DNA from 2 places in the Salinivibrio sp. AR647 genome. Region 2 is predicted to be linked to the other one. Evidence: predicted binding sites of a transcription regulator. Region 2 holds the regulator's gene; the other holds the start of a gene.

Region 1 (4,216 bases), on a different contig from region 2:
TCCCGACTACCCTCGAGTTTGCTGCGACGGATGCTAGCATTACGCCGCCAGAGGGTATTAGCCAGGTATTAAGTACGCTACTTTTCAATATCGTTGACAACCCTGTTAACGCGTTGATGAGTGGTAACTATATTGGTATTTTGGCTTGGGCGATTGGCTTAGGTATTGCTCTTCATCATGCGTCGAACGAAACCAAACGTGTCTTCTCGGATGTATCCGAGGGGGTATCGATGATCGTCCGCTTTGTGATCCGGTTTGCGCCTTTGGGTATTTTTGGCTTAGTAGCAAGCACGTTAGCGAAAAGTGGCTTTGATGCTTTGATGGGGTATTTACACCTTTTGGGGGTGCTACTCGGCAGTATGGCAACCATCGCCTTGGTGGTAAATCCGCTGATTGTGTATATCAAAACGCGTCAAAACCCCTATCCCCTTGTTTTTCGCTGCCTGCGTGAGAGCGGTCTCACCGCTTTCTTCACCCGTAGCTCTGCAGCCAACATTCCAGTGAATATGCAGCTATGCCGCCGCCTTGATTTAGATGAAGATACTTATTCTGTCTCTATCCCACTCGGTGCCACCATCAATATGGGAGGCGCGGCGATCACCATTACCGTATTAACCCTGGCTGCTGTTCATACACTCGGTATCCAAGTGGATATCGCCACGGCTGTGCTGTTGAGTGTGGTGGCCGCGGTATCCGCGTGCGGCGCGTCGGGGGTTGCTGGCGGCTCCCTATTGTTGATCCCACTCGCGTGTAATTTGTTTGGTATTCCACAAGAGATTGCCATGCAAGTGGTTGGGATTGGCTTTACTATCGGTGTTTTACAAGACTCTGCCGAAACGGGCCTGAATAGCTCAACCGACGTAGTATTTACTGCGGCGGCATGCTTAGGTGAAACGCGTAAAAACAGCTAACCAACGCCCTTAGCCAAGATCAAAAAAAAGCAGGTGCATCAACACCTGCTTTTTCTTTAACCGCTTTTTAATTGTCAACCAAGGCAACGATTAGCCCTCCAGCACTTTCATCAGCAAATTACCATCGTACATCGCCTGCTTTACCATCGCCGCTCCAGGCATCGTCGCTTGGGTATAGAAATAGCTTTCTTCCAAGACTAGGTACTTGCTATACAGCGGAATCGTCTGCGTTTTTAAACATTCCATGATCGCAGGATACAAGACCGATTTAGCACGATTGAATTCGCCACCAAATAATATTTTTTCTGGGTTAAATAAATTCACCACAATCGCTATGGCGGTTCCCAAGTGATGCCCAAGCTCGGTGATCACTTGGTGGGCCAAACCATCGCCTGACACCGCTGCATCGCATATAGCCTCTATCGTGAGGGGTTGGTCGTGCAAGCAACTCGGATGCCCTTCATTGAGCAATGTCTCCACCTGCTCATAGATCGCGGACAGGCTTGCGACCGTTTCCAAACAGCCATAATTACCGCAAAAACACCGCTTACCAAAGGGCTTAATTTGAATATGACCTAACTCGCCAACGTTACCGATCCGCCCTTGAAGCACTTTGCCCTCGAGCACAATACCGGCCCCAACGCCGCTGTGAACCGCGACCAGAACGGCGCTGTCTGCTTCTTTCGCGTTACCAAACAACTTTTCCGCTAGTGCCCAAGAACGGGTGTCGTTCCCCACAAATACCGGTAAACCGGTCTCACGATGTAATACAGGTCCTAGAGGCATATGGTCGACCTCAAAGTGCGGCATTTGAATCACGGTGCCTTGGGCACTATTTACCAAGCCCGGTAGCGAAATCGCAATACTGGTGACACGATCCACCGTTTGTTGGTGACGAGAGAAAAACGCATTGACATGATCGACCACGGTGGTGAGTAATGCACTTTGCGCCACCACCGTTAATTCATGCCGTTCTTGAATCAAAATTTCACTGCTTAGCGAATGCAGCGCCAGAGTGAGATAACCTCTTCCTAGACGCATGGACAAAAATTGCCAGCCTTCGTTATCCAGCATAAGCCCTACAGCTGGACGCCCGCGCATGCTCGTTTCTTGGATCGGCGCCTCTTTTACAAGGTGAGCGTCCATCAGTTCGCGCACAATTTTGGTGATACTGGCAGGCGCCAGTTGGCTGCGTTTCGAGAGTTCGATCCGCGAAATAGGCTCAAAACGGTCGATTAAGTTATAAATCGTGCCCGCATTTTTGCGCTTAATATGATCGATATGTCCCGGCTGCCCAATAATCATGCCCTTTCCTATTACTACGTGGCTGTGGCGATAAACCCTGACACCGCCTATTTAGGTGAATTTTTTTACTTCGCGAACTAATTGTGAAGCAATTGGCCGCTAGCACGTGACATTTGTCACTTTGTATCTTTGAAATCGCGTACAAACTCACAAAACCTGTCTAAACAGTAACGCTGTTCATCCTCTAATCGCGGGCTAAAAAACAAGATCTCAAACTTATTCGTTGGCATAATGCGGAGCTCATATTCTATCGCTATTAATCACCATGTACCGAGTCAACGAGATATTTGAAACGATCCAGGGCGAAGGCACCTTCACAGGGGTTCCGTCAGTTTTTGTCCGCTTGCAAGGATGTCCAGTAGGATGTGCCTGGTGCGATACTAAGCAAACCTGGGAAACGGATGATAAGGATCAGCAAGATAAGATCTTTATTATTGATAAGTCAGAGGATTCACCGACTTGGTGCTGGCTAGGAGCCGAAGATATCGTCACTGAAATCACGCAACGCTATCACGCTAAGCATATCGTGATTACCGGGGGCGAACCCTGTCTTTATGATTTGGTACCTTTAACGGAAGCCTTGGAAGAGGCTGGATGCCAATGCCAAATTGAAACCAGTGGCACCTATACGGTCTATGCGAGCCAAGCCACCTGGGTAACGGTGTCGCCCAAAATCAATATGCGCGGTAAATTGCCCGTTCTCGCCAGTGCGATGGCGCGAGCCAATGAGATAAAACATCCGGTGGGGACAGAAAAGGACATTACACAACTAGAGATTCTGCTTGAGACCTGCCCAGCCTCTCCTGGTGCAACCATTGCGCTGCAGCCGGTAAGCCAAAAGCCACGTGCAACCAAACTTTGCATCGACACCTGCATTGCGCGCGGCTGGCGTTTATCCGTGCAAACACACAAGTATTTGAATATCGCCTAAGTGACGATGACGGTGACAAGATAAATCGCGCCGTCATGGAGCAAAGCACACGTCGAAAAAGCGACAAAAAACGCCGAGTACTGAAGTGACTTCATAAAGTTGGACACTGCTACTCGGCGTTTTTTTATTTCTCTCGACTGCTTCTTATTTACCTCGAGTATTGTTACTCACGTCGAGTTTCGTTACTCACCTCGATAAGTGCAACCTGCGGTACAAGTTTCTTTCACCATGACCTGGCTTAACAGAGGCAGATTCGGTTTTACCTGTTGCCAAATCCAATGTGCTAGCACTTCACTGGTTGGATTTTCTAGCCCTTCAATGTCATTGAGATAGTAGTGATCCAGGCGCTGATAAATCGGTTTGAAAGCCGCTTTTATTTCGGCAAAGTCGATCACCCACCCCGTATACGGATCAACGTCGCCTTCTACATACAAACGCACCGTAAATGAATGCCCATGTAAACGCCCACATTTATGGCCTTCTGGCACATTCGGTAAATGGTGTGCCGCCTCAAAGGTAAATTCTTTAAACAACTCAGTGGTCATTTTACTTCATTCCAACAACAACAAGAGGCCGCATGCTACTTAAATTCGCTGGCCGACTCAAACGCATTCATCCGACCACACCCGTTAGTCTGTGCGGCCAGAATGCCTCGCAATACGGGTTTCCATCTCATTATTGGGACGATTTACGTCGATGAAATCACACATTTTATATGAGGATACCGCCACAAGTGCGCTCTCGGTTTAACATAGTCGCTACAGGCTAGAACTGATAACTCTATAAATTAATAACAAATGGTTGACTCATGCGTATGACCCTTGCGAGCAAAATTCTTCTTGCTCTTTTTCTTGTTTTCGCTCTTGTGCTCGCCACCTCGCTGGCCTATCAGTCGCATCAACAAAAAGCCTTGATGACATCGATTGTCAGCGAGCAAACCTTAGATAAAGCGTCCAACTACTTTGATAGCCTTAATATGCTGATGCTCACCGGCACCATCAGTCAGCGTAATACGTTGCGAGAGAAAATGCTGTCACACAAAGGCATCGACGACGCTCGCGTGATCCGT
Region 2 (4,216 bases):
CCACATTGTTCCAGCTTTATTGGCGGGCAACAGCGTAGTATTTAAACCCTCTGAGCTGACGCCAAAAGTCGCAGAGAAGACCTTGGGCTATTGGCTCGAAGCGGGATTACCGCAAGGACTGATCAGCCTGGTACAAGGTGGGCGCAATACCGGTGAGGCGCTGGCCCAAGCGCGCGGTATTGACGGTTTATTGTTTACCGGTAGCGCCAATACGGGGCATATTCTTCATCGTCAGTTTGCTGGCCAGCCCGATAAAATGCTGGCGCTGGAAATGGGGGGCAATAACCCCTTGGTGGTGAGTGATCAGTTCGGTGATTTAGACGCCACCGTATACACCATTATTCAATCGGCCTACCTCAGTGCCGGTCAGCGGTGTACGTGTGCACGCCGCCTGCTACTGCCTGAGGGAGAAGTGGGTGACAAGATCTTGACTCGCCTAGCACAATGGACCAAAACCGTGCGAGTGGGCGGACAGTTTGATGATCCCGCACCTTTCATGGGCGCCCAAATTTCAATGGCTGCCGCCGAGGGGATTTTGGCCACACAACAAAAATTGATCGATCTGGGAGCAACCCCCGTCATAGAGTGCGAGCATTTACACGATGCGGTGATTTCTCCAGGGATTTTAGATGTGAGTGGCATTCAAGCGTTACCCGACGAAGAGTATTTCGGTCCGCTACTACAAGTGCAGCGCTATCAGGATATGGCTGATGCGATCACGAAGGCGAATGATACCCGCTATGGTTTGTCGGCAGGCCTTATCAGTGAAGACGAGGGCGAATGGCAATACTTCCTCGATCATATTCGCGCAGGGATTGTGAATCGTAATCGTCAGTTGACAGGGGCAAGCGGTGATGCGCCATTTGGCGGGCCAGGTGCGTCGGGTAATTTACGTCCAAGCGCTTACTATGCCGCCGATTATTGCGCTTATCCCATGGCATCAATGGAAGGGGAGCAGGTGGTACTGCCTGAGACGTTCGCCCCCGGTATTCCGACTCAACAAGATTAAGGAGACCAACATGGACAGTGGCCAAGCGTTATTCGATAAATTATGGCAAGACTATATTAACCGTCTTTGCCCATCGGCACATCAGGTACATGCCTTGCTCGAAGAAGGGCAGCCTTTAATCAATGATCATATTGCCTTGCGGACATTTGGTTTGCCCAAGGTTGGGCTTGAGGTCTTGGCGCGCCCCTTCCTGGCGCTAGGCTATCAGCAAAAAGGGGACTATACCTTTGAAGCGAAAAAGCTCAATGCCTGCCATTTCGAGCACCCCGATCCTTTGATGCCGAAAGTGTTTATCAGTGAATTGATGGTCGAGCAATGCTCGCCTGCGCTGCAAGCCATTGTTCACAAGCTGGTGGCACAAGTCGATGCGTCGTCACTAACAGGGAGCGATTTTCTTCATCAGGGGCGGCTTTGGGACATCGATAGCGCCACCTATCAAGCGCTTGCTGAGGAGAGTGAATACGCGTCCTGGGTAGCCGCGCACGGTTATGGTGCGAATCATTTCACGGTGAGTGTCAATCAGTTAAAGGCTCATGATCATTGCCAATCGGTTAATCAAAAGCTGCGAGACAATGGCTTTGCAATTAACGAAGCGGGTGGTGAAGTAAAAGGGGACGCATCCGTTTATCTGGAGCAATCCTCCACCATGGCTGACCGTGTCGCTGTTGTTTTCTCTGATGGCACGCAAACCATTCCAGGTGGGTTTTATGAGTTTGCTAAGCGTTATGTGTTGCCCAACGGTGAGTTGTACCAGGGATTTGTTGCCGCTTCAGCGGATAAAATTTTTGAGAGCACGCACTAATAAATAGCTGATATAACGAGGCATACACAGTTAAGGAAGAGTTCGCTCTTCCTTTTTTTTGTTTTAAAAAGAAAAACCGACGCCAGGGCGTCGGTTGGGAATACAGAGAGCGCTGTGATTAGCGGGTACCGTATACCACGATGGTTTTACCATGGGCTGAAATAAGATTTTGCTCTTCCAGCATTTTAAGAATACGCCCCACGGTTTCACGCGAACACCCAACGATTTGGCCAATTTCTTGACGTGTGATCTTAATTTGCATGCCATCAGGGTGCGTCATGGCATCGGGTTGCTTCGCTAAATTCAACAAGGTTTGCGCAATACGGCCCGTGACGTCCAGGAAGGCAAGATCCCCCACTTTTTGGCTGGTCACTTGCAAACGGCGCGCCATTTGTGAGGACAAACGCATTAATATATCAGGGTTAACCTGGATCAGTTGGCGGAACTTTTTGAATGAGATTTCTGCCACTTCACAAGGAGACTTAGCCCGAACCCAAGCGGTACGCTCCTGATCATCTTCGAAAAGGCCTAGCTCACCGATAAAATCACCTTGGTTAAGATAAGACAGGATCATTTCCTTGCCTTCTTCATCTTTGATTAGAACGGCGACAGACCCTTTCACGATGTAATACAAGGTCTCCGCTTTTTCGCCTGCATGAATCAGCGTGCTTTTAGACGGATACTTGTGGATGTGACAATGTGAAAGGAACCACTCGAGTGTAGGGTCTGTTTGAGGTTTTCCTGGAACCATATAACTTATTTCCTCTGCATGTGTTGCCCGGCAACAACGTCCTATCTTTGTCTGAGGGGTAACCCACCAGATCTATGCACAGAATACGAAGTCTGGGCGCGGGCTACAAGCTCACTGTATGTTAACAAGAGTGTATCTTTTTTTGTTAGCAATTTCTTGATTTTGATCTAGGCCAACCGCCTAAAAACCTGGCAAAAACGTGGCTAAGATCACGGCTTGAGAAGTAATACACGATAGATGCGCTACGCCCTAGCCAATCTTGCCTTTTTCGATTAGCTGCTGAATCAATGGACGGATGATAAGTTCCATCGCAAAGCCCATCTTACCGCCTGGCACGACGAGTGTATTATGCCGTGACATAAAAGACCCCGTGATCATTTGCAGCAGATAAGGAAAGTCGACGTTTTTCATCCCTCGAAAGCGGATCACCACAAAGCTCTCATCCAACGAAGGAATGCCTTTGGCGTTCAGTGGGTTGGAGGTATCGACCGTCGGCACCCGTTGAAAGTTAATGTGAGTGCGTGAGAATTGCGGCGTAATATAATGCAAATAATCGTCCATCGACCGCACAATTGAGTCGGTGACCGCTTCGCGTGAGTGGCCCCTATCGCGGGTATCGCGGACAAATTTCTGAATCCACTCAAGGTTGACGATCGGGACCATACCAATCAATAGGTCGACATGTTGGGAGACATTGACCTCACCATCAACCACACCGCCGTGCAAGCCTTCGTAAAATAGTACGTTGGTATTGTCGGGTAAATCCTGCCATGGTGTGAAGGTCCCTGGCATTTGATTGTAGGGCACCGCTTCATCAAAGGTATGCAAGTAGCGGCGATATTTGCCTGTGCCGAGTTCACCGTACTCACGGAAAAACTGCTCTAATCGCGGAAAATCATTGGCGGTGGGGCCAAAGTAACTAATGTGCCGTCCTTGCTCACGTGCTTTACGGATCTCGACGTCCATTTCCGGTCGCGTAAAGCGATGGAAACTGTCCCCTTCTAGCCACGCCGCTTTGATGTTCATCATCTGGAACATCTTACGGAATGCTTCGGACGTGGTGGTGGTCCCTGCTCCTGAAGAGCCGGTGACCGCGATGATTGGATGTTTAGCCGACATGACGCGCCCTGTCATTCAGTCTGAATGTGTATCGCTGTTTATTGCGTACAGCGATGCTAAGATCTGAGTGCTTCCTTACGACGAATATCCACTGTCTCGTGCAACTCAGAATACACAATCACGGCGTCGCCGGATTGCAGTTGTTGGCGAACATCCGCCACTTTTTGTGCAAAGCTGACTTCCTGCTCACCATAATCGGTTCCTTCCCGTAACACAAAGTGCTCGATTAAACGAGTCAGTGTTTCCTCAGGGACCGATTGCCAAGGAACCATCATACTACATCACCTTTTGTTGATTTATGGCTGAGACGTTAGGGTGCTTGATGCTGATATTGTGAATCAGCTCGCATTTTACCCAATCATTCAACACAATGCAGTAGATCAATGTGCGTCGGTCTTTTTTGCTTTGCGTGGCGTCCCTTTTTAACGGGACGAGCAAAGGCGTGAGGCTAACCAGTGAGGCACCGACTGCTCCAGCCAGAACTGTGGCTGGCGCCAACTGCCGGTAACAAAACCAACATGCCCACCATGCTCGC

The links. The regulator CRP, encoded in region 2, controls carbon source genes, mostly activating them, when cyclic AMP is high. The targets are predictions, from matches to a motif close to TGTGANNNNNNTCACA.
Region 1: mlc (sugar metabolism global transcriptional regulator Mlc) is a predicted target of CRP. The motif match lies at 2,322-2,337, and genes of this name have one in related genera.

Annotation. Positions count from the first base shown of each region.
Region 1 is NZ_MUFE01000007.1:167,046-171,261, reverse strand. It holds gene sstT (serine/threonine transporter SstT) at 1-911, shown strand, start outside; gene mlc (sugar metabolism global transcriptional regulator Mlc) at 1,002-2,216, opposite strand; gene queE (7-carboxy-7-deazaguanine synthase QueE) at 2,482-3,147, shown strand; gene queD (6-carboxytetrahydropterin synthase QueD) at 3,330-3,692, opposite strand; gene BZG76_RS10530 (methyl-accepting chemotaxis protein) at 3,956-4,216, shown strand, end outside.
Region 2 is NZ_MUFE01000009.1:139,668-143,883, forward strand. It holds gene astD (succinylglutamate-semialdehyde dehydrogenase) at 1-1,009, shown strand, start outside; gene BZG76_RS12165 (DUF1338 domain-containing protein) at 1,020-1,811, shown strand; gene crp (cAMP-activated global transcriptional regulator CRP) at 1,930-2,562, opposite strand; gene BZG76_RS12175 (phosphoribulokinase) at 2,812-3,681, opposite strand; gene BZG76_RS12180 (YheU family protein) at 3,738-3,956, opposite strand; gene BZG76_RS12185 (hydrolase) at 4,104-4,216, opposite strand, start outside.